4 regions of the Paraburkholderia sp. GAS41 genome follow, and region 4 is predicted to be linked to each of the others. Evidence: predicted binding sites of a transcription regulator. Region 4 holds the regulator's gene; each other region holds the start of a gene.
The links. Region 4 encodes LexA, which represses DNA repair genes until DNA is damaged. Its sites were predicted from a motif close to ACTGTATNNNNATACAGT; they were not measured.
Positions count from the first base shown of each region.

Region 1: recA (recombinase RecA) is a predicted target of LexA. The motif match lies at 1,927-1,944, and genes of this name have one in related genera.
Region 2: P3T43_RS12905 (VRR-NUC domain-containing protein) is a predicted target of LexA. The motif match lies at 1,152-1,169, and genes of this name have one in related genera.
Region 3: P3T43_RS30715 (DUF2471 family protein) is a predicted target of LexA. The motif match lies at 1,076-1,093, and genes of this name have one in related genera.

Region 1 covers NZ_JBNDMK010000011.1:159,326-165,133, reverse strand. Annotated here, with positions in the region: gene P3T43_RS17380 (sensor histidine kinase N-terminal domain-containing protein) at 1-1,010, opposite strand, end outside; gene P3T43_RS17375 (response regulator) at 1,020-1,793, opposite strand; gene recA (recombinase RecA) at 2,025-3,101, shown strand; gene recX (recombination regulator RecX) at 3,109-3,819, shown strand; gene P3T43_RS17360 (DUF2889 domain-containing protein) at 4,083-4,838, shown strand; gene sucC (ADP-forming succinate--CoA ligase subunit beta) at 4,835-5,808, shown strand, end outside.
Region 2 covers NZ_JBNDMK010000007.1:164,539-170,346, reverse strand. Annotated here, with positions in the region: gene P3T43_RS12910 (porin) at 1-1,056, shown strand, start outside; gene P3T43_RS12905 (VRR-NUC domain-containing protein) at 1,241-2,944, shown strand; gene P3T43_RS12900 (helicase C-terminal domain-containing protein) at 2,941-5,427, shown strand; gene P3T43_RS12895 (mechanosensitive ion channel domain-containing protein) at 5,398-5,808, opposite strand, start outside.
Region 3 covers NZ_JBNDMK010000030.1:83,685-89,492, forward strand. Annotated here, with positions in the region: gene P3T43_RS30700 (hypothetical protein) at 1-416, opposite strand, end outside; gene P3T43_RS30705 (hypothetical protein) at 425-691, opposite strand; gene P3T43_RS30710 (hypothetical protein) at 775-1,023, opposite strand; gene P3T43_RS30715 (DUF2471 family protein) at 1,350-1,673, shown strand; gene P3T43_RS30720 (hypothetical protein) at 1,823-2,287, opposite strand; gene P3T43_RS30725 (PRTRC system ThiF family protein) at 2,368-3,201, opposite strand; gene P3T43_RS30730 (PRTRC system protein A) at 3,198-3,839, opposite strand; gene P3T43_RS30735 (PRTRC system protein B) at 3,852-4,565, opposite strand; gene P3T43_RS30740 (PRTRC system protein F) at 4,562-5,722, opposite strand.
Region 4 covers NZ_JBNDMK010000004.1:294,995-300,802, forward strand. Annotated here, with positions in the region: gene cysW (sulfate ABC transporter permease subunit CysW) at 1-182, opposite strand, end outside; gene cysT (sulfate ABC transporter permease subunit CysT) at 179-1,096, opposite strand; gene P3T43_RS09375 (sulfate ABC transporter substrate-binding protein) at 1,215-2,255, opposite strand; gene lexA (transcriptional repressor LexA) at 2,546-3,199, shown strand; gene P3T43_RS09385 (hypothetical protein) at 3,231-3,575, shown strand; gene P3T43_RS09390 (DUF2939 domain-containing protein) at 3,789-4,433, shown strand; gene P3T43_RS09395 (universal stress protein) at 4,573-5,043, opposite strand; gene nodI (nodulation factor ABC transporter ATP-binding protein NodI) at 5,294-5,808, shown strand, end outside.

The DNA.
Region 1 (5,808 bases), on a different contig from region 4:
GCCAGCAACTGCGTGACGAGCCGCGCCGCGTGTTCGGAGCTCGTGGCGATCTGCTCGAGCGAACGGTGCACTTCCTCGGACACATCCTGGCGCAGCGCGAGTTCGGCCTGAGTGCGCAGGCCGGCGAGCGGCGTTTTCATCTGATGAGCCGCATCGGCGATGAAGCGCTTTTGCAGTTCCATGTTCTGTTCGAGGCGCGTTAGCAGGTCATTGAACGACGTTACCAGCGGTTCGATCTCCGGCGGCGCGCGATGGGATTCCAGCGGCGACAGATCGTCCGGGCGCCGCGCGCGGATATGTGCCTGCAGCGCGTGCAGCGGCGCTAGTCCGCGCGAAAGCCCGAACCATACGAGGACGATCGCGAGCGGCAGGATCACGAACTGCGGCAGGATCACGCCTTTGATGATGTCGTTGGCGAGCTGACTGCGCTTGTCGAGCGTCTCGCCGACCTGCACCAGGACGGGTAGCGCGTGCGGCGTCTGCGGAAACTCGACGGTCGTATAAGCGACGCGGACGTCGTTGCCGCGCAGGACATCGTCGCGAAACTCGACGAGACCCGGCGGCGGCCGGTCTTCTTCGTGAGGCAGCGGCATGTCGCGGTCGCCAGCCACCAGTTCGCCGCGCGTGCCGAGTACCTGATAAAACACCTTGTCGACATTGTCCGCGCTCAGGAAATCGCGCGTCGCATCGGGCAGCGAAAGCTCGGCGACGCCGTTCACCGGATGAATCTGGCGCGCCAGCACGTAGGCATCGGTTTCGAGCGCCCGGTCGAACGGTCCGTTGGCGATGGACTTGGCGACCAGATAGGTCACCGCGATACTCATCGGCCAGAGCAGCAGCAGCGGCGCCAGCATCCAGTCGAGAATTTCGCCGAACAGCGAGCGCGGCCGGGACTTGGCGGCGGCTTCGGTTTCGTCGGGCGGGGCGAACGGGTTCGCGTAGCGGGCGTCGCGTGCCTCGTCGTCAAGGTCCGCAGCTTGCGCCGTGGCGCGCTCCACGCGTGCGGACATGGGTGGTCTCTATTTGAAGTGATGGCTCGCGGGCATCGCGGCGGAGGCGGGCGAGGCAGATGCGGCCGGTTCTGCCGTCGTCGACGGCGCCGCTTGCGCGTCGGCCGCCGCTGCCGTGGTGGCTTTCTCGAGGCAATAGCCAAGGCCGCGCACGGTGATGATGCGCACGCCGCTCGGCTCGATTTTCTTGCGCAGGCGGTGCACGTAGACTTCGATCGCGTTATTGCTGACCTCTTCGCCCCATTCGCACAGGTGGTCGACCAGTTGCTCTTTCGACACCAGCCGGCCGATCCGTTGCAGCAGCACTTCGAGCAGGCCGAGTTCGCGCGCCGAGAGGTCGATCACCTGCTCGTTGACATAAGCAATCCGGCCAACCTGATCGAACGACAGCGAGCCATGCCGCACCACCGTCGGGCCGCCTCCCGCGCCGCGCCGGGTCAGTGCCCGCACGCGGGCTTCGAGTTCGTTGAGGGCGAAGGGCTTGGCCATATAGTCGTCGGCGCCGAGGTCCAGCCCTTTGACGCGTTCATCGACGCTGTCGGCCGCGGTCAGGATCAGCACGGGCAGGGTCGAATTGCGCGCGCGCAGGCGGCGCAACACCTCGAGCCCTGACATGCGCGGCAGGCCGAGATCGAGTATCAACAGGTCGAAAGTTTGCATCGACAGCGCGGTGTCGGCTTCGACGCCGCTCTTCACGTGATCGACGGCGTATGCCGATTGGCGGAGTGATCGAACCAGACCGTCCGCGAGTATGCTGTCATCTTCGGCAATGAGAATTCGCATGATGCGCCAGCCTGGCTTTGCCGCCACCGTGGCATTGCTCGGCGCGCAGCGGTCTCCAAAGATTTTTGTGGGTAGTCTGGCGCACCTGATCGCATATAAATGCTTCCACGTGCGAATCGTGCTTGCCAAAACTACTGTTTTTTTATACAGTGTCTGCGTTTAGCGTGCTGTCCGTGATGAATGGGCTGCACATCTGCCTCAGACGCCGTTCATCATAGCAAAGGACGATTCATGGAAGAAAGCAAGAAAGGCTCGGCTGGACTGACTGCTGAAAAGAGCAAGGCATTGGCTGCCGCGCTCGCGCAGATTGAAAAACAGTTCGGCAAAGGGTCGGTCATGCGGCTCGGCGCAGGTGAGGTAGTCGAAGATATCCAGGTGGTCTCAACGGGATCGCTGGGTCTTGACATCGCACTGGGTGTTGGCGGTTTGCCGCGTGGTCGTGTGGTCGAAATCTACGGGCCGGAATCGTCGGGTAAAACCACGCTGACGCTGCAGGTCATCGCCGAAATGCAAAAGCTGGGCGGCACGGCAGCGTTTATCGACGCGGAGCACGCACTCGACATCCAGTACGCAGGCAAGCTCGGTGTGAACGTGAACGAACTGCTGGTTTCGCAGCCGGACACGGGTGAACAGGCGCTGGAAATCTGCGACGCGCTGGTGCGTTCGGGCTCCATCGACATGATCGTGATCGACTCGGTCGCGGCACTGGTGCCGAAGGCTGAAATCGAAGGCGAAATGGGCGACTCGCTGCCGGGTCTGCAAGCGCGTCTGATGTCGCAGGCGCTGCGCAAGCTCACGGGCACGATCAAGCGCACGAACTGCCTCGTCATCTTCATCAACCAGATCCGTATGAAGATTGGTGTGATGTTCGGCAATCCGGAAACCACCACGGGTGGTAACGCGCTGAAGTTCTACGCGTCGGTGCGTCTGGACATTCGCCGTATCGGTTCGATCAAGAAGAACGACGAAGTGATCGGCAACGAAACGCGCGTGAAGGTCGTCAAGAACAAGGTCTCGCCACCGTTCCGCGAGGCGATTTTCGACATCCTGTACGGCGAAGGCATTTCGCGTCAGGGTGAAGTGATCGACCTGGGTGTGTCGGCGAAGATCGTCGATAAGGCCGGTGCCTGGTATAGCTACAACGGCGACCGGATTGGTCAGGGTAAAGACAACGCACGCGAATTCCTGCGTGAGAATCCTGATATCGCACGTGAAATCGAGAACCGCATCCGTGAATCGCTCGGCGTGAATGCAATGGCAGAAACCGCTGTCGGCGCAAGCGCCGAAGTCGCGGGCGAAGAGGAGTAATCGTCGCGTGATACGCAAGGGCCGGCCTGTATCTCATGCAGGAAGTGATGCGGACGGCCCGCGTGACGACGATTCATTCGACCCGTTCGAGTCTTTCGACGCACACGATCAGGCCACGGGCCGCGCGCCATCACCTCAGCGCGGTTCCGCTTCGGCCGACACCGGCGATACCGCCGGCTCTTCCGCAGAAACCACCTACACCCGCTCGCGCCGCACTCCCGGCGAGACTTGCCCGGACGATGGCCGCGCCAGAAAGTCCCAAGGCCTTACCCGTTCGCTGAAAGGCCGCGCGCTCGGATATCTGTCCCGCCGCGAATACAGCCGCGCCGAACTCTCGCGCAAGCTGACACCGTTCGTCGAAGAGAACGACTCTCTGGAAACCTTGCTTGATTCGCTCGAAAGCGAGGGTTGGCTATCCGACTCCCGCTTTGCCGAGAGCCTGGTCCATCGCCGCGCGTCGCGTCTTGGCGCCAACCGGATCGTCGGGGAGTTGAAGCGCCATGCGGTCGGCCAGACGCTGATCGAAGAGGCGAGTGCTCAGTTGCGTGAGACCGAACTGACGCGCGCGCGGGCCGTCTGGCTCAAAAAATACGGCCAGCTTCCGGAAACCCAGGCAGAACGCGCGAAGCAGGGGCGTTTTCTCGCTGCACGGGGCTTCTCGGGGGCGACAATCGGCAAGATCCTCAAGGGCATCGAGGACGACTGGGCCGGCGATTAACGACAAACGCAACCAGCGCGGACGAACCGGCAACCCCGCAACCCCGCAACCCCGCAACCCCGCAACCCCGCAACCCCGCAACCCCGCAACCCCGCAACCCCGCAAACGCCCGCGCTCGCCGCCAGGCGCCTTCAGACCCCGCCCCCACGCGACACGAAGCCGCATCCACTCGCGCCCTATTGGTGCTATGCACAACCCAGCCTGCCTGAAATACCCAGTATGCTAAAATCAAAGGGTTTTCCAATTCGGCCTTTTCCTTCCGCATGCCGCTTTCCCCGCCCGTCTCCCGTCAGTTGCGCCATCGCCGCGCAATTCGTGCGGAAGCCTATGAGCGTGAGGATGGCCTGTGGGATATAGAGGCGTGTCTAACCGACCAAAAGCCACGTGATGTGGCGCTTGCGTCGGGCGTCCGGCCCAACGGTCAGCCGATCCATGAACTCTGGCTCCGCATTACGATCGATCGCAAGCTCAACGTTGTCGACGCGCAAGCGTCGTCCGACTGGGTGCCCTATCCCGGTCTGTGCGAAGCCACCAATCCCGCCTATCGGGCCCTCATCGGGCTCAATCTGTTCAACAATTTCCGTCGCGAAGCCGCCCGTTTGCTGGGAGGCACGGCAGGTTGCACGCATCTCACCGAGTTGTGCGCTTTCCTTCCCACGGCCGCCATTCAGGCGTTCGCCGGTGAAGTGTGGAACACGAATGACGGCAAGCCGCCGCACGAAGCGGCAGGGGATACATCGAGGGACGGTTCACCCAAAGCCTCAGACGAACACTCAAACGACAAGCCGCCATTCCAGCTGGGTCGCTGCCACGCGCTGCGATTCGACGGCGAGGCGGTGCGACAGTTTTATCCGCGCTGGTATGGCCACGCGCCGCGTTCAGCGGAGCGTGCGGATACAGCAAGCGAGCAAACACGCCACGCCGCCGAAGACAGCAACGGCCGTGGCACGTCCCGTTTGAACGACAGCAGCGGAAACGAAGTTCAACCCAACTCTCAGACTGAAGGGAATCACGCATGAAGATTCACGAGTACCAGGGTAAGGAAATCCTGCGGAAATTCGGCGTCGCGGTACCGCGCGGCAAGCCGGTCTTCTCGGTGGATGACGCGGTGAAGGCCGCTGAAGAGCTCGGCGGCCCGGTATGGGTCGTGAAGGCTCAGATCCACGCGGGTGGCCGTGGCAAGGGTGGCGGCGTGAAGGTCGCGAAGTCGCTGGAACAGGTTCGTGAGTTCTCGAACCAGATCCTCGGCATGCAACTCGTCACGCACCAGACTGGCCCGGAAGGCCAGAAGGTGAACCGCCTGCTGATCGAAGAAGGCGCTGACATCAAGAAGGAGCTGTATGTCGGCCTGGTAGTCGATCGCATCTCGCAGAAAGTCGTGGTGATGGCTTCGAGCGAAGGCGGCATGGACGTGGAAGAAGTCGCGGAAAAGACGCCTGAGCTGATCCACAAGATCGCCGTCGATCCGGCGGTTGGTCTGAAGGACGCGGAAGCGGACGAACTCGCCACGAAGATCGGCGTGCCGGCTGCCTCGCTGCCGCAAGCGCGCGCGATCCTGCAAGGCCTGTACAAGGCAACGTGGGAAACGGACGCCTCGCTCGCCGAAATCAACCCGCTGATTCTGACGGGCGACGGCAAGGTCATCGCACTCGACGCCAAGTTCAACTTCGATTCGAACGCGCTGTTCCGTCATCCGGAAATCGTGGCTTACCGCGATCTGGACGAAGAAGATCCGGCTGAAGTCGAAGCGTCGAAGTTCGACCTCGCTTACATCTCGCTCGACGGCAACATCGGCTGCCTCGTGAACGGTGCTGGCCTCGCCATGGCAACGATGGACACCATCAAGCTGTTCGGCGGCGAACCGGCGAACTTCCTCGACGTGGGCGGTGGCGCCACGACCGAGAAGGTCACGGAAGCGTTTAAGATCATGCTGAAGAACCCGAATCTGACGGCCATTCTGGTCAACATTTTCGGCGGCATCATGCGCTG
Region 2 (5,808 bases), on a different contig from region 4:
AAGTCGCCGGGGGCCAGCGCCTGGTCGATGCAAAGCGGCAACGTCTTCACGTCGCGTTGGGGCTTGCGCGGCTCGGAAGATCTCGGCGGCGGTCTATACGCGGTCTTCTGGCTGGAGAATGGTTTCAACGTAGACAGCGGCGCGCTGAAGAACGGTGGCGACCTGTTCGGCCGGCAAGCGTGGGTGGGTCTGCGTTCGAGCCAGTACGGTACGGTTTCGCTCGGCCGTCAATACGATTTCATGGTCGATTACATCGCACCGATGAGCGCGACGGGTTCGGGTTTCGGCGGCAATCTGGCCACCCACGTGTATGACAACGACAACCTGAACAACGACCTGCGTCTGAATAACGCGCTCAAGTTCAGCAGCGCCTCGTTCGGCGGCTTCAAGGCGGGCGCGATGTATGCGTTCTCCGGCGAGGCAGGCGGCTTCGCGAACAACAGCGCGTACAGCCTGGGCACGAGCTATACGTACGGCGGCTTCAATGTCGCGGCCGCGTACCTGCAGATCAACCGGACCTCGCAGCCTTCGCTCGCAAATGCATCGGGCGCTGTGAGCACGGGCGATGGCGACCAGCTCACGACCGGCGGCAGCCAGCAGATCTTCGGTGCCGGTGCGCACTACAATTTCGGCAGCGCTTCGGTCGGCGCCGTCTGGACCCATTCCGTCACGAACAATGTGACGGGCATCTGGCAAGGCGGCAGCACCTCGACCGGCGCGATTGCGGGCAACTACATCAAGTTCGACAACTTCGAAATCAACGGTCGCTATTTCGTGCGGCCGGACTTTAGCCTGGGTGCGTCATACACCTACACGACGGGTGGCTTCGGCGGCGCGTCGAAGGGCTTCACGTCGGCCACGCCGCATTGGAACCAGGTGATGGCGCAGGCCGATTATCTGCTTTCGCCGCGTACCGATGTCTACCTGGAAGGTGTCTATCAGCGCGTCGGTGGAGGCAACGGTAACGCTGCATTCGACGCCAGCGTCTATAGCCTCGATCCGTCTTCGGGTAACTCGCAAGTGGTCGTTGCGGTGGGTCTGAAGCATCGCTTCTGATCGACGACGCTTTGCGTCACCCTGCGGCACGTCGTCAGGCGCGCCGCAGGGTGACAGGCGGCTGCGCCCAAGCCGCGCGGGGTTTGCTATCATATACTGTATAAACATACAGTCTCTGTGAATGCCCGTGGTGACAGACGCTTTTGATGCACCCTCCTTTGTGCCTTCCCTTGCGCCTTCCGGGTTGCCTTCAACCCAGTCGGACGCGTCTTCGCCGCCTCCCGGCGCACCTTATTACCTGCTCAATTTTGAGCGTGCGCTGGCATGGCTTGCCGAGCGCTACGACGATGTCTTCGGCGCGGACGAGCGCCTCTTTCTTAACGCATTCAGTCGCTTGCCCCAGGCTTCACGGGCGCTGCTCGTGCGGATGCTGATGCGCAAAGGCACGCTGTTCAGGGCCAGCCGCCTGAATTACGACGAGATCGGATGTTCGCGGCAAGCCGCTGCACCGCTCATCGCGCTCGGCTGGATCGATGACGCGCCGCAGCTGAGCCTCGATGAATTATTCGGCCTGGCTACGCGGCCCGAACTACTGCAGATCTTTGCGAATATCCCGCTGCGCAAAGACTGCCGCAAGTCGGACCTGCGCGACGCGCTGCAGGCCACCTACGACACCGCGCGACCATACAGGATGTGGAATCCACACAGTGCCGACTGCGTATTCGACGTCACCATCGCGCCGTTGTGCGAACGGCTGCGCCTGATGTTCTTCGGCAATCTTCACCAGGACTGGACGGAATTCGTGCTGGCCGATCTGGGCGTGTTCCAGTATGAGGCGGTGGCCTTCGCGCCGTCGTCGCGCGCCTTTCAGCAGCGTGCCGATGTGGACGGCTACCTGGCCTTGCACGCATGCGGTGAGGCGCTCGATACGCTTGCCGAGGGCGCGTCCGTCGAGCCAATCGTGGCGGAAATTGCCGCCATCGAAACCGGCAACGCCTGGCTCGACATGCGCCGCGCGAAGCTGCTGTTTCGCATCGGCCAGCATTGCGAGCGGCGGCAGGACTGGGATGCGGCGCTGGCTGTCTACGCGGGCTGCCTGTGGCCAGGCGCACGGCATCGGCACATGCGGGTGCTCGAACGCAGCGGTCAATTCGAAGCGGCCTTGACGGCAGCGTTACAGGCCGCCGACGCGCCGGGCAGCGAAGAGGAGCGCCAGCGTGTCGCGCGGATGCTGCCGCGGTTGCAGCGCCGCCTGGGTCAGCCGGTGGCGCGGGCGGCGGGCGCAAGGGCCATCGAGCGTAGCGCACTGGTTCTGAGCCGCCCCACCGCACCGTGCAGCGTCGAATACGCGGCGCGCGACTCTCTGAGTAGTCCGCAGGCGCCGGTGCACTACGTCGAGAATGCGCTGATCAATTCGCTCTTCGGTCTGTTGTGCTGGGAGCCGGTGTTTGCGGCGCTGCCTGGCGCGTTTTTCCACCCGTTTCAGCGCGGCTCCGCGGATCTGCACGCGCCCGATTTCCAGGCGCGCCGCGCGGTCCAGTTCGACGCCTGTCTTGCGCAGCTGGATAGCGGCGCGTACCGCGCGACCATCTTGCGGCATCTGGAGAGCAAGGCAGGGCGGCAGTCGCCGTTCGTGTTCTGGGGCATGTTGACACCCGAACTGGTCGCGCAGGCGCTCGACTGCCTGCCGGCCGCACATCTGAAACTATGGTTCGAACGGTTGCTGCGCGACATCCGCAGCAACCGCTCGGGTCTGCCCGATCTGATCCGCTTCTGGCCTGCCGAGCGGCGTTACGAGCTGATCGAGGTGAAAGGGCCCGGCGACCGTCTGCAGGACAACCAGATTCGTTGGCTCGAATACTGTGCGCAGCACGGCATGCCGGTGCGCGTGCTCGACGTGCGCTGGGCCGACGAGGTACAGATCGACGGTGCCGAGGCGGCGGCATGAGTTACGTCGTCGCGGTGCGGGCATTGTGCGAGTTCACGGCGCGGCGCGGCGACCTCGATCTGCGCTTTACGCCTGCGCCGAGCGCGGCCGAAGGGATTGCCGGACACGCGATCGTCGCCGCGCGCCGCGACAGCGGCTACGAGGCGGAAATCACGCTGACCGGCACGCATCGCAGTTTGAACGTGCGAGGCAGGGCGGATGGATACGACGGCGCGCTCAACCGGCTGGAGGAGGTCAAGACCTATCGCGGCGACCTAGCGGCGATGCCGGACAATCACCGTGCCTTGCATTGGGCGCAAGCGCTCGTCTATGGACATCTGCTGTGCCAGACACGCGGATTGACGGAGTTGCAAGTCGCGCTTGTGTATTTCGACATTGGCAGCCAGAAGGAAACCGTGCTGACGCAGCGGCATGACGCGGCTTCGCTGGAAGCGTTTTTTGTCGAGCAGTGCGAACGGTTTATCGACTGGGCGATGCGGGAGGAAGCACATCGAAGCGCGCGCAACACGGCGTTGGGCGCACTGGCGTTTCCGTACGGTGAGTTTCGTAGCGGTCAGCGCGAACTGGCGGTGTCGGTCTTCCGCGCCGCGCGGGATGGGCACAATCTGATGGCGCAGGCGCCCACTGGGATCGGCAAGACGCTGGCGACGATTTTTCCGCTGCTGAAGGCCTGCGCGGCGGATCAGGTCGAGCGGATCTTTTTCCTGACCGCGAAAACGCCGGGGCGTTCGCTTGCGCTGGATGCGGTTGAGATGTTGCATGCTAGTGCTAGTGCTAGTGCCAGTGCTAGTGCTAGTGCGAGTGCTAGTGCGAGTGGCTGTGCCAGCGGCAACGCTGGCGCTAACGCCGGCGCCCACGCTAACGCCAACGCCAACGCCAACGGCGAGACAACGACGCCGATCAAAGCAGATACGCCTACCGCCGCCTCGCCACTGCCATTGCGCACGCTCGAACTGGTGGCGCGCGACAAAGCCTGCGAACATCCGGACAAAGCCTGTCACGGCGACGCCTGTCCGCTCGCGCGCGGCTTCTACGATCGCCTCGACGCCGCGCGCAGCATGGCATTGTCCGTGCACCGTCTGGACCGCGCGGCGGTGCGCAACGCGGCGCTTGCGCACGATGTCTGTCCGTACTACCTCTCGCAGGAACTGGCGCGCTGGAGCGACATCGTGGTGGGCGATTACAACTACTACTACGACAGCAGTGCGTTGCTCTATGCGCTGACGCAGGTCAACCAGTGGCGGGTGGCGGTACTCGTCGACGAGGCGCACAACCTGCTCGACCGGGCGCGGCGGATGTACACGGCGTCGCTGGAGCAAGGCGCATTCCGGGCCGCCCGCAAGAGCGCGCCTACGGCGCTGGTGAAGCCGCTCGAGCGCCTGAACCGCGAGTGGAATGCACTCAATCGTGCGCAAACGGACGCGTATCAGGTGCATCCCGATGTGCCGCCGCGTTTCCTCGCCGCGGCGCAGAATCTGATTGGCGCCGTCACGGAGCAGTTGTCTGAAGCGCCGCTTTCCATCGACGAGGCCCAACTGCGTTTCTACTTCGATGCGATGCACTTCGTGTCGCTCGCGGAGCAGTTCAGCGAACATTCGGTGTTCGACACGACGCTCGCGCCCGAGCGCCACGTCGCTCGTCGCAGCGGCGCTGCACAAGCCGGCTTTTTGCACTCAGAAGGTCTGACGGGCAGTCCCACGTCGCGGTCGAAAACCGCCTCAACGCTCTGCGTGCGCAACGTGATCCCTGCGCCGTTTCTCGTTCCGCGCTTTGCCGCCGCGCGCACCACCGTGATGTTCTCCGGCACGCTCAGTCCGCATCATTTCTATCGCGACACGCTCGGGCTCGGCGAGGAAACCCGCTGGCTCGACGTCGAGGGACCATTCCGCGCGGAACAACTGAAGGTGCATGTCGCGAGCCACGTATCGACGCGCTGGCGCGATCGCGAGCGCTCGCTCGTGCCGATCGTCGATCTGATCGCCCGGCAGTATGCCGGCCAGCCGGGCAATTACCTGGGTTTCCTGAGCAGTTTCGAGTATCTGCAGCGCGTCGAGGCATTGATGCGCGAACGCTACCCGGAAGTGCCGGTCTGGGCACAGGAACCGGGCATGGACGAGGCGGCGCGCGAGGCCTTTCTCGCGCGCTTCAGGGCGATGGGTCGCGGCGTGGGATTCGCCGTGCTCGGCGGCGCGTTTTCGGAAGGTGTGGACCTGGTGGGCGAGCAACTGATCGGCGCATTTATCGCCACGCTCGGTTTGCCGCAGATGAACGACGTCAACGAACAGATGCGCCGCACCATGGAGGCGAAGTTCGGCAATGGCTACGACTACATGTACCTTTTCCCGGGCTTGCAGAAGGTGGTGCAGGCGGCGGGGCGGGTGATTCGCACCGAACAGGACGTGGGTGTCGTGCATCTGATCGACGACCGCTACCGACGTCCCGAGGTGCGCCGCCTATTGCCGCGCTGGTGGCAGGTTCCGTGAAGCCGGCGCAGTCACGGGGTTCGGTGCATCCGGCACCGCGTCGTCCGTATTTCCGCCGGGCATACCGCCGCTCTGGACAAACACCGTCCGTTGCGGATTCGCGATCTGAATACCGCGCGCCTGAAACTGCTCGGCCACACGCCGGTTGAATTCGCGCTGGACGCCCCAGCGTCCGCTGTCGCGGCACTGGATCTGGCCGCTCATGGTGATCGCCGAGCCGTCTACCGAATCGATGCCCCAAAAGGCGAAGTCGGACAGGATGCCGTCCTTGAACTGCGGATCCTCGCGCAAGGACGCGCCGATTTCCTTGAGCGTGGCGATCGCCAGATCGACGTCCTGGCCATAGATGATGCTGACCTTCACCGCCGCGTTGCCGAGACC
Region 3 (5,808 bases), on a different contig from region 4:
AGCATGGCTATGTTGAACACCGTTGTTGCGGTCCAGACTTGCGTAGAGTGCCAGTAGCCAACCGCACCTACGATCGATGCCGCGGATAACGTGTGGGCATATCGCCCAAACTGCTGCCGCTGATCCTCCGTCCATTCATGGCCGATCAGTCTCAGCAGGAAGCCAGGACGCTGTTTGGGCTGCTCATCCGTCGAAAATTCGACCGAAAAGCACTCATCGGTACGCTGATGAAGCACGACCGGTACGCCTTCTATCGTCGCCGTGACCTCGGGCGGCGCTTCGGTGACGCTGAACTCCCGCAACACCGCAGCCAGACGCTCGGAGATGCAAACCTGATTGAAGCCGCGCGCATACGACGCGGAATCGGAGATGCTCATGCCACTCGGATACTCGACAAACACATCGACGATTTCCATGGCGGCTCCTAGCGGCGATCGCTATTCAGACCTGCGGCAAGCCGCAGACCGTTTAGCAGTGAGTCATAGCCATCGCACGACCCAAGCTGCTCGAGCGCCACTGCGTTGTCACGGCCACCCGACATGTCGGAACGGCCGCGACGCTTACGGAAGGTCACGGCAACAGCCCGACGTGTGGATGAATCGGCCACCTCCAGCATGACTTCCGGGGTACGCAGCGTAATCGACACAAGCTTGCGATCAAACGACTTCCCAACCTTGTTGAAGAACGACATGGAACAGCTCCGAATAGAAATGGGAGCCGTTCCCTGGTGGGAAGAGCTCCCAACAGGGGTAGAAATAAAAGGCTGTGAATTCGTTACGCCGGTTGGCGCAGGAGATGATGCAGCTCGACGCTTCCGCTACGAACGAGGTGCTTCTCGGCTTCGAAGGGCAGATCGAAATCCCACTTGATGTCTGCCGTGCTGTTACTCCAGACGCAGCTGATTGTGCCGGGGTAACTTTGCGGAGGACTTGCTTCGACGTCCTGCGCGAAAACACGCTGAATCGCTTTAAAGCCGTTCAACTCTGAAACCTTGACAACAATGGACTTGACCGCGTTGGTCATGGGACGACTCCAAAAAAATAGGGAGCCGTTTCCCGTTGGGAAGTGGCTCCCAACAGGGTAAAAAAACAGACGATGACCTGTCTGACATAGGGCCGATCATGAATCGGCTGAGAATATCGGCACACCAGCAGAGCCGGTGAGCGTAGGTCGATGCGCCTGAGGCGCAGGGAATAGGGAAAGTCTACTGACGATGCCGCGGCAACTTCGCTGGAATGCTCGAGGAATTGCTACGTGTTTCCCTCGGTACCTCCGACGCAACCCGGTTTCGGGCAAGATCATGCGACCGGATTACAATCTAATTCCCACAGTCTGAACCATTCATCAGCATGATCACCGAAGAGGAACTTGCCATCCGACGCGGCCACGCCATATTCCGGGCCGACGTCGAGCGCGTAGTGCGCGTCATTGCCGAGCGGCACCACGCGTCCCATGCGCTGCTGACCCGGCAGCTAATGCGCGAAATCCTGGAAGAAACACTTGCGGACATTGGGCTTGCCGCCCGATGGCCTGCGCAGCTCCTCACCGCGCTTTCGGTCGAGGCGAAGATACCTCCGAATGATGACTTGCTGACATCTGACGACGCCATTGCGGCCGGAGATTTCGGAAGGCTGGTCGCCAGGGTATTCGCCGACGAGGATACTGCACGATAACGGCGTGGAATCCGCGGGCAAAAAAACGCCGCCCGTTTGAGGGGCGGCGCTGGATCAAATGAACACGGCAATGGCCGCAACCACAAAGCGACTATCCGCATGGCAACGTCAGATAAAGCGCCGTCAACACACGACGGCGCCGCTACCTTTTACGACTCGCTCGACTTCAGCGGGTGCAGGGACCAGAAAGAAAGCACAAGTCCCATGGCAAAGACCACCATATAAAGGCGCAGGTCATCCACCACAAGGCCATCGATAAAGGCCAGTGCCGAAAAGAACGGCTTGAGGGTGTAGGTGATAACTCCTTCACGCACGCGGGGTATGAAAGCCGGTTCCGCGTGGCGAGCGAATTCACGAGCCACCCGCTCGATACCGCAAAAGAGCGAACCAGCGGCCACAAGGCTAAACCAGAGCACAACCCACTTTGCTCCGCCGAGCCACCACATCGGGTAGCGATAGGCGCACTCGTTTTTCAACGCAGTAACGACTTCCGGATGCCGTGCAATGCTGGCGAGCAGCCAGCCAAAGGCGAACATCGGCAAGACGCCGTACAGCAAGGTCAACACGGCCAGTAACGCAAGCTTCGCGACACGGTCAAACCACTTCTTCGACATTTGAATCTCGAGGTAAGACGCCGAACCGATTTCCGTTCGACAAACAAAAACGCCGCTCCCTGCTATAGGAAGCGGCGCGGTCATGCTGCAGCCGTGGATTTCCGACTCTTGCGAGTGCTCTTTTCCTTTGGTGGTGGCGCTTCGTATCCGAAGCGCTTCCATGCAGCAGGGTCAACCGGAATCGGGTTCGTTCGTCCCGTAGTGAGATTCACGAACACGCCCGAATACTTCAGCGTGCCAGTCCGGTATAGCGTCCAGAGCAGATTGAACGCCTGCACCGAAATGGCAGAGTTAATGACGAGCGACTGCTTGCGCAGCGCATCGGCCATGGAGCAGGAAGGCGTCTCGTCAGCCGCGTCGAGCGACGTGTCAACGAGCTCCGGGAACAGATCGGCGACGTGAGGCAACCTCCCGCGACTTTTTTGGCGGGAACCCGGGGGCATCATCTGCCCGAGGATGACCTGCCCGCGGTCGGTGTCATTTCCGCAATCGAGGTAGTAAGTGCTGCCATTCCCGATTGCATCGACGATCGCCTTGCGCGCTGCACGAGTGTCAACGCAGCCGATAACCAGGTCGACGTTGAACAGCGCCGTGCGGCCGTTAAGACGCTGCGTGTTCGCCCGCCAGTTGGTGCCCATGAGCATGTTTAACCGGTTGACGATTAGCGAGGCCTTGAAGCTGCCAACATCGTTGGGGTAAAACCCCTGCCGCCCCACGTTCGTCTGACTGACCACGTCATCGTCATAAACAGTGCACTCGATGCCGCCCGGATGCCCAAGTTCGATCATCGCGTGGTGCAGGCGGGCGAGAGCCGGCAATACAGCACTGCCGGTACCGCCCGCCCCTACCACGATCACGCGCCATGGTCTGAGCACCATGTGCTCGGGAAGCTTGTGAACAATGATTTCGTTCATTTCGCCCCCGCTGCCCAGATTGCCTCGTACCATGCTTGCGGCACGCGTTCCGTTTCCTCAAACAGGCCTTTGGCACACAGGCGCGCCGCGATGCTCGGACTCGAGCGGTCACAGTTGCCAATGACCAACGCCATCTTCACGTCGTGCCGGTCGTCCTGGTTATCCGTAGACGAGAAGTACGCCGGATGCCTCCCATGGGAATGGCAATCCATCACCAGTTCTTCGTCACCGGCAAGCGCCGGCGGCTCATACTTTAACGAGCCGCTGTCATGCGTGATGATGGCAACAGGTGCGAGACGGAACGCCTGCGTCGTGGAACTCCAGACAATCCACGCCCCTGTTTCGTTGGGACAGGCCTGCCGTGCCATCGACGCAAACTGGCCGATCAGGTCGACTGGAATGCGATCAGACGTCAGGCGCGTCGACTCAACCACCCGGCCATAGGGCACGGCAGTGCGCACGTGAAACTGTGCGATCTGCCGCACGAGGCTGATCCAGTTGCGCCGGATCTCGAGAAATACACCGTTCTCAGCCATCAGAAGCCGCTCTCCAGCCGCCTGCATTTCTGCAACCGGCTCCTTGCGCGGCACCATCACGGTCGGAAACGACTGTTGCAACGTCGTATCAAGAACATTCATCTTGCAGATTCCTTAGCGCCCCGCGATCAGATCGCCGAGACTGCGGTTCATGGGTACGAGGCATTCCAGGGGAAATTGCTCGCCGTACTTGCCGGCCAGCATCTCCTTCCAGAACGCGTACTCGCCTCGAGGGTGATTGACGCGCCTGTCACCCGCATTGGGGTGGGTGAACGCGGAATCAAAAAAGCCGCTCTCCCAGCCATTCATCGACGCAACATCGATGCGCTCAGGAACGCGGGCGGAACCGATGCAGATGCTGCCCCGGTCCCACGTGTTGAAGTAAGGCGGCTCGTACAGCACCGTCTCAGGCGTCGGCCGCACAACCGTGTCCAGTGCGAACACGTAAAACCCCGTGCTTCGCGCCTGAAAGACAAGGCCCGGATGCGGAACAACGGCACTGACGCGACCCAGCTCCACACAGTCAAAGAAGACACGACGCATTGCAGGCCGGCACCACCAGGTGATAGCAGTCTGATCAACCGACAGAACCGTTTCAGGAAGAAACTGGCCACCGGTTGCACAGCGCTCGGCAAGCGCGTCCATTGCTGCGAACAGGGCCTTGCGTTCGACCGGTCGACCCGCACCGATAACTGGGCGCTTCCCGTTGTTCTCGACGGGATGAACCGTCGCGTACACCGGATTGCCCCCCGCCTTTGAGTAAAGAAGAATCGCCGCCGTCGCCGATATTTCCTCGGTGTGGCCAGTGGACAGGTGAACGTGTTTCATTGGGAACGCTCCTGGGGATCGTAGGAAATGAGCGCAGCAACGCGATCGACCTGACGAAGAATGGAAAAGCCCAACGACAGGTCCGCGTACTGCTTGCGGATGTCGGCGGGAGAATCGGCAAGAGCCATGAATCCGTGGAACAGGGATCCATCGCCACCGTTGTTGAAATACTCGTAATGCGTATCCAGCACGTCTGTGACGTGCGGGTCGTCGTTCGCCGCAATGGATGCGGCCGCATAGATCGTTTCTGGCCGGAATGACCAGTCGAACAGGTGCCGTTTGCCGGCACTGGCCAGAAGTAACGCAAGCTGCTCGAGCTCCGCACACAACCCGCGTACCCACCCCGTTTGCGTCCAGCCGATCCGACGCAGTGCCGGGATACCGAGGCCCGCGAACGGGCGCCACTGATGTCGTCGAACGTCGTACCGGCCGATTTCCATGCTCGGAGGACACAACGCGTCCCGAACAACGGACGGAAGAAAGTGCTCGTAGTCATTCGACTCGTCACCGAAGCGCTCTTTCAGATGATCAACTGCCTCATCGTCGGTGCACCACGGATCGCCGTCCCAATGCCACTGGGAAAACAATCCGATGAAGTCATCGGGCGTCCGGATGGTCAGCGTGCGAAACGCTGCCCGGTTGATCAGGATCAGCGCCGTTGCGAGTAGCCGCGGATGGGCCTGGCGCAACGCGATCGCCCGCTCCTCGATGACGTATACAAAGTCTTCGGCCGTCTCGATGCCCAGATACAGCGGCGAGGTGATCTCGAAGTCGGCGGCGTCGGTCTGATACATGACCTGTTCCTGCACGGCAGGCGCATCGAAGAGCACCGGGTAGAAGCTCAGGCGTTTGAAGGTCCCACATTGCCGGGCGACCCACGCAAACAGTGCCTGCGCGAGCGCGTCTCCTGCACCGGTAAATTGAGACACGTCAGCCGCCCTGAGATACCCGGCGTCGAAATGTCTGCCGACAAGCTCTGCCATTGACACGTCAGTTCGCCGCGTCAGCTTCGCCCGCCCCGGAATGTCAGCACCGACATCAGGAAGCGTCAGAAAACCATTGGCAGGTCCACGTCTGGCAGCGGCATGACGCGCCGGTTGCCATTGCGTCCCGTATGAAGCGACTTCTGGATCAGTTGCCCGAGGATCAAAGAGCATTGCTCGATCTCCTTGTCATGAAAAAAAACCGCCCTTTCGGGCGGTTCCGTCGACGTCTGCGTCGCCTCATCGGCGACGCATTGCAT
Region 4 (5,808 bases):
GCCTGATAAAACACCGCGACGAGCGGCACCACCAGAAACAGCGCGAGAAACAGCAGCGCGATGCCCGTGAGCACCCAGCGCACGAGACGCGGTTCGGTCACCGGATCGGCACGGCGCTGCGTGTTCGAAATGGCACGTTGCACGGGCGGGAGCGGCGGCAGCGTTGCGGAGTCGTTGCTCATCGCGCACCTCCTGCCGAGCTGGTCGTGCCTGTGGCGCCTGCGGCGGCGCTTACGACCGGCAGCGCCGGCGCGGCCGCGCCGCGCCGCGTACGACGCTGCAGATACCACTGCAGCGTGTTGATCAACAGCAGCATCAGGAACGACACCACCAGCATCACCACCGCCAATGCCGTGGCGCCGGCGTAGTCGTATTGCTCGAGCTTGGTGATGATGAGCAGCGACGTGATCTCCGATTTCATCGGCACGTTGCCGGCGATGAAAATCACCGACCCGTATTCACCCAACGCCCGCGCGAAAGCCAAGGCGAAACCGGTCAGCAGCGCCGGCAACACAGCGGGCAATACCACGCGGCGAAACGTCAGCCAACGCGACGCGCCGAGGCACGCCGCGGCCTCCTCCTGCTCGCGCTCGAACTCTTCGAGCACCGGCTGCACGGTACGCACCACGAACGGCAGACCGATAAAGGTCAACGCCACCAGCACGCCCGCTGGCGTGAACGCGATCTTGATGCCGAGCGGCTCGAGAAACTGGCCGATCCAGCCGTTGCCCGCATACACCGCCGCGAGCGAGATGCCGGCGACCGAAGTGGGCAACGCGAACGGCAAATCCACGATGGCATCGACCAGACGCTTGAACGGGAACGTGTAGCGCACCAGCACCCAGGCCACGAGAAAGCCAAACACCGCGTTGATCAGCGCGCCGCCCAGCGCGGAGAAAAAGGTCAGCCGGTACGACGCCAGCACGCGCGGCGAGGCCACGGCGTGGACGAACTGGGTCCAGTTAAGCGAGGCGGTCTTGAGGAAGGTCCCCGCGAGCGGAATCAGCACCACGAGGCTCAGATACGCCACCGTGATGCCGAGCGTCAGGCCGAAGCCGGGTAACGCGCTTGGCTTGCGAAAGGTCAACGTCGTCATGCAGGATGCTCTTTCAGGGTGAAAACCACGGCGGCCACCGTTGGCCGAACGTGTGGCCCAACTGTGCGACGCAAAAGCACGCCACTTCGGGCGTGCTTCGCTTCCTACCATTGGCGCCTTATTGCGGCGCGTAGATCGAATCGAACACGCCGCCATCGGCAAAGTGCGTCTTCTGCGCATTGGCCCAGCCGCCGAACGAATCGTCCACGGTGTACAGCTTCAGCTTCGGAAACTTCGCGGTCAGCGCGGCCGGCACCTTGTCCGAACGCGGACGGTAGAAATTCTCGGCCGCGATTTCCTGACCCTGCTCGCTATACAGGAAGTTCAGATACGCCTCCGCCTGCTTGCGCGTGCCGTGCTTGTCCACCACCTTGTCGACCACCGCCACCGGCGGTTCGGCCAGAATGCTCACCGACGGCACCACGATCTCGAACTTGTCCGGACCGAATTCCTTCAGCGACAGAAACGCCTCGTTTTCCCACGCAATCAGCACGTCGCCGATGCCGCGTTGCACGAAGCTCGTGGTGGCTCCGCGCGCGCCCGAGTCGAGCACACCGGCGTTCTTATAGAGCTTCGAGACGAAGTCTTTGGCCTTCTGATCGTTACCGCCCGGTTGATGCTCGGCATAGGCCCAGGCCGCCAGATAGTTCCAGCGCGCGCCGCCCGAGGTTTTCGGATTCGGCGTGACGATCGACACGCCAGGCTTGACGAGATCGTCCCAGTCCTTGATGTGCTTCGGATTGCCCTTGCGCACCAGGAATACGATCGTCGAGGTGTACGGCGCTGCGTTGTCTGGCAGGCGCTTCTGCCAGTTCTTGTCGATGAGGCCCTTGCCGGCGAGCGCGTCGATGTCGTAAGCCAGCGCGAGCGTCACCACGTCCGCCTGCAGGCCATCGAGCACCGAGCGCGCCTGCGCGCCCGAGCCGCCGTGCGACTGCTTGAAGGTGAGCGTTTCACCGGTCTGCGCCTTCCACTGCTTGCCGAACGCCTGGTTGACCTGCTGGTACAGCTCGCGCGTCGGGTCATACGACACGTTGAGCAGCGTCGTGTCCGCGGCGGCCGTCTGGGCCACCAGGCCGAGTGCCGTTGCGCAGCCGAACGCCAGTAGCGTGATGAGTTTCCTGGTCTTGCCTGCGAGCCCCGTGCCCTGATCGATCATCCACCTTCTCCGCGTCGTGGTTGGCTGGGACAGTGCGTCCCGGGTTGTTTGTGTCGAACTGCAGGCCACTCTATCGAAAGGCTTTCATCATTAAAAATAATGTTTATTCATTTTTTAATACGTAAAAGTGGTAATGACAGCTGGGCGCGGCGTTGCGGCACGCAAACGGCTGCTGGAACACCCTGAAGCGGCGCTGTCACGACACCCAGGGCACGAACTTAAAGTAAAGCTTGAATTGCGCCGAATACTGTATAAAAATACAGTCACCTGTCTATCCATACAGTGGCCCCATGACCAAACTTACCGCACGACAGCAAGAGGTTTTCGATCTGATCCGCCGGGCAATCGAACGCACCGGTTTTCCGCCCACCCGCGCGGAGATCGCCGCTGAGCTGGGCTTCAGTTCGGCCAACTCGGCGGAGGAGCATCTGCGGGCGCTCGCCCGCAAGGGTGTGATCGAACTCGCTGCCGGTGCTTCGCGCGGCATCCGTTTGTTGCTGGCCGGCCAGGACGACGCACCGCATCAGTTCACGCTGCCGCATGCCAGCCTGATGCAGTTGTCCCTGCCCCTGATCGGCCGGGTGGCCGCCGGTAGCCCGCTCCTTGCGCAGGAACACATTTCGCAGCATTACGCCTGCGACCCGGCGCTGTTCTCGAGCAAGCCGGACTACCTGTTGAAGGTGCGCGGGCTGTCCATGCGGGACGCCGGCATTTTCGACGGCGACCTGCTCGCCGTGCAGAAGAAAAGCGAAGCGAAAGACGGCCAGATCATCGTCGCGCGGCTAGGCGACGACGTGACGGTCAAGCGTCTCAAGCGCCGGCCGAATGGTATCGAGCTGATCGCCGAGAACCCCGACTACGAAAACATCTTCGTTCAGGCCGGCAGTGCGGAATTCGCACTGGAAGGCATCGCGGTCGGGCTGATTCGCCCCACCGAGTTCTGAACCCTGACCTGAACCAAGCCTGGAGAGACTCATGGAACGCCTTGCCCGCCTGCTGCCCTTCCGCCAGTTCGGTCGTCTGCGCCATTTGCGCAGCCTTGTGCCCTGCGCACCCATCGAGGCGTCCAGCGCTACTCCTTCGTTATTCGACGCAGAAGAGCCGCAGACTTCAACATTGCCGTCGGCGCTGCCAGCCTTCGCGCGGGTCTCGCTGAATTCCGGCCTCAACACCGCAGAACCGGCCCGGCGCGCACCGGTGCGGGTCTACCACGGGCCGTCGCGTCTCATCATGGTCGGCACGGTGGACGCGGTGTGCCGGATGATCGACCATTGCATCGCTGAAGAACGGGCCGGCGTGCAAAACGCGCTGTTTGAATAAAGGCTATGTTGCGCAACACCCGGAAGCCGAGGCTTGGCCTCTCTCCGTGTTCGTTGTTCGTTACGAGTTGTTCGTTATGCGTCGTCCGTTTCAGACGTGCGCCAGTTGACGCTGAGAAATGGGTGGATCGGGAACGTCGCGTGAAGCTTGCGGGGATCGTTTTCTCGCGGCGGCGGTCCACCTTAGATCACCCACAGCGGAGAATCTCGCACGATGTCTGTTTCAACCTCTGCAACACGTGGCTTTGCGCGGCCGCTGATCGTTGGGCTCCTCGCGATTGTGATCGTGGCTGTGCTCGGATACGCCTATGCCTCGCCCTACCTCGCACTCGACCGGCTAAAGCGCGCCGCCGACGCACGCGATGCGCAGACCGTCAGCGAATACGTCGACTATCCGGCATTACGCGAGAGCCTAAAGGAGCAGATTGGCGGGCTGCTGACGCGGCGAATCGAAGCCCGTGCGAGCGGTAATCCGCTCGCAGCGCTTGGCGCAATGATTGGCGTAGCCTTGATTGGTCCATTGGTGGATGCCTATGCAACCCCGGATGGCGTGGCTGCGTTATTGAACGGCATGCCGCCGCGCGGCGATCTCCACCAGCGCCCGCCCACAGCGCAGGATGCGAGTGCCAATCCGTCTGCCGGTGGTGCAGATTCAGCGCCCGCTCCCGCAGCGCCCGCGCCAGCCACCCCGTCGACCGCGCCGCCGCAACCGCCGCAGACCACGGCCGGCTATCGCGGCATCAATGAATTCGCCGTCACCTATCAGCATGGCGTCGGCGATGCACGTTACTCCGCCATTCTGCGACGCGAAGGGCTGTTTTCATGGAAGCTGGCTGCGGTCGATCTAAACGCAAACTGACGGGGCCAGCCGAACGCGCAGACCGAATACGAACGGCGGGCAAGCTGAACCGTGAATAGCAAGCCTCGCCTCGTTCCACCCGTCCGGAGTCTGGTCTTCTCACCCAGACCCCGGCTCGGATTCAGACTCAGACTCAGACTCAAGCCGCCTCAGCCGCTTGCTGCTGTTCCTGTACCGACGAGCACGCCACCAGAATGCTGCACGAAACCCGGTCGAGTAGCGGCGTATTCCCCGCGCCCATCCACCAGCGCGAGAGGCCGGTGCGGCATCGGTGGCCGACTACCACGAGATCCACCTGAAGTTCGTTGGCCAGATTGGCGATTTCGTCGATCGGATGGCCGAATGCAAAATGCCCTTGCGCGGTGACGCCTCGCTCGGTGAGCCAGTCGACGCCTTCCTGGAGAATGTCGCGGGCGGTCTTCTCGAAGCTGCCACAGGCCACGTCGGTCAGCAGCCCCGCGCTCTGCGCGATGCTCGAGCGCATATCCACCACTGACAGCAAATGCGTTTCCGCTTTCAGGTCCAGCGCCAGATCGGCGCCGCAGCGCAGCGCCTTGCGGCCTTCGCGCGAGCCGTCGTAGCACAACAGGATTTTCTTGTAGCTCGCCATTTGGTTCTCCCTACCGCGTTTATCGCGGCTCTGTCCTGCATCATGGTGCGCCGCAATTCAGCATGCAAGGGATGGAAAACGCTAACTTCGCGCCAGCGCGGCGTTCGCTATGACGCAGCCGCTGCGCGTGCCATGCCGCAGTGCAAGAAGCCGCACCCTCGCAGTGCAAGAGCGTCAACACGCGGGCGCCGATGCCCTAGAATGGGCAGCCTTACCGGCCGTTCACGTCCTTCGGAATCCCTAACGACCCATGCCAGAAGCCGCCATCGAATTCCTGCAAGTCAACAAGCGCTATGCCGGTAAGACTGTCGTCGACGGCCTGTCGTTCCACGTCCAGCGCGGCGAGTGTTTCGGTCTGCTCGGTCCGAACGGTGCCGGTAAGACCACCACCTTGCGCATGTTGCTCGGCATCGCCGCGCCGGATGCGGGCACGATCCGCCTGTGCGGCGAGCCGATTCCGGCACGTTCCCGTTTCGCGCGGGCGCGTGTGGGCGTCGTGCCGCAATTCGACAATCTCGATCCGGACTTCACGGTGCGCGAGAACCTGCTGGTATTCGGCCGCTACTTCGGCATGAGCGCGGCGCAGACCCGCGCCATGGTGCCGTCGCTGCTGGAATTTGCCCGGCTCGAGAGCAAGGCGGATGCGCGGGTCGGCGAACTCTCCGGCGGCATGAAGCGGCGTCTGACGCTCGCCCGCGCGCTCGTCAACGATCCGGACGTGCTCATCATGGACGAGCCCACCACCGGTCTCGACCCGCAGGCGCG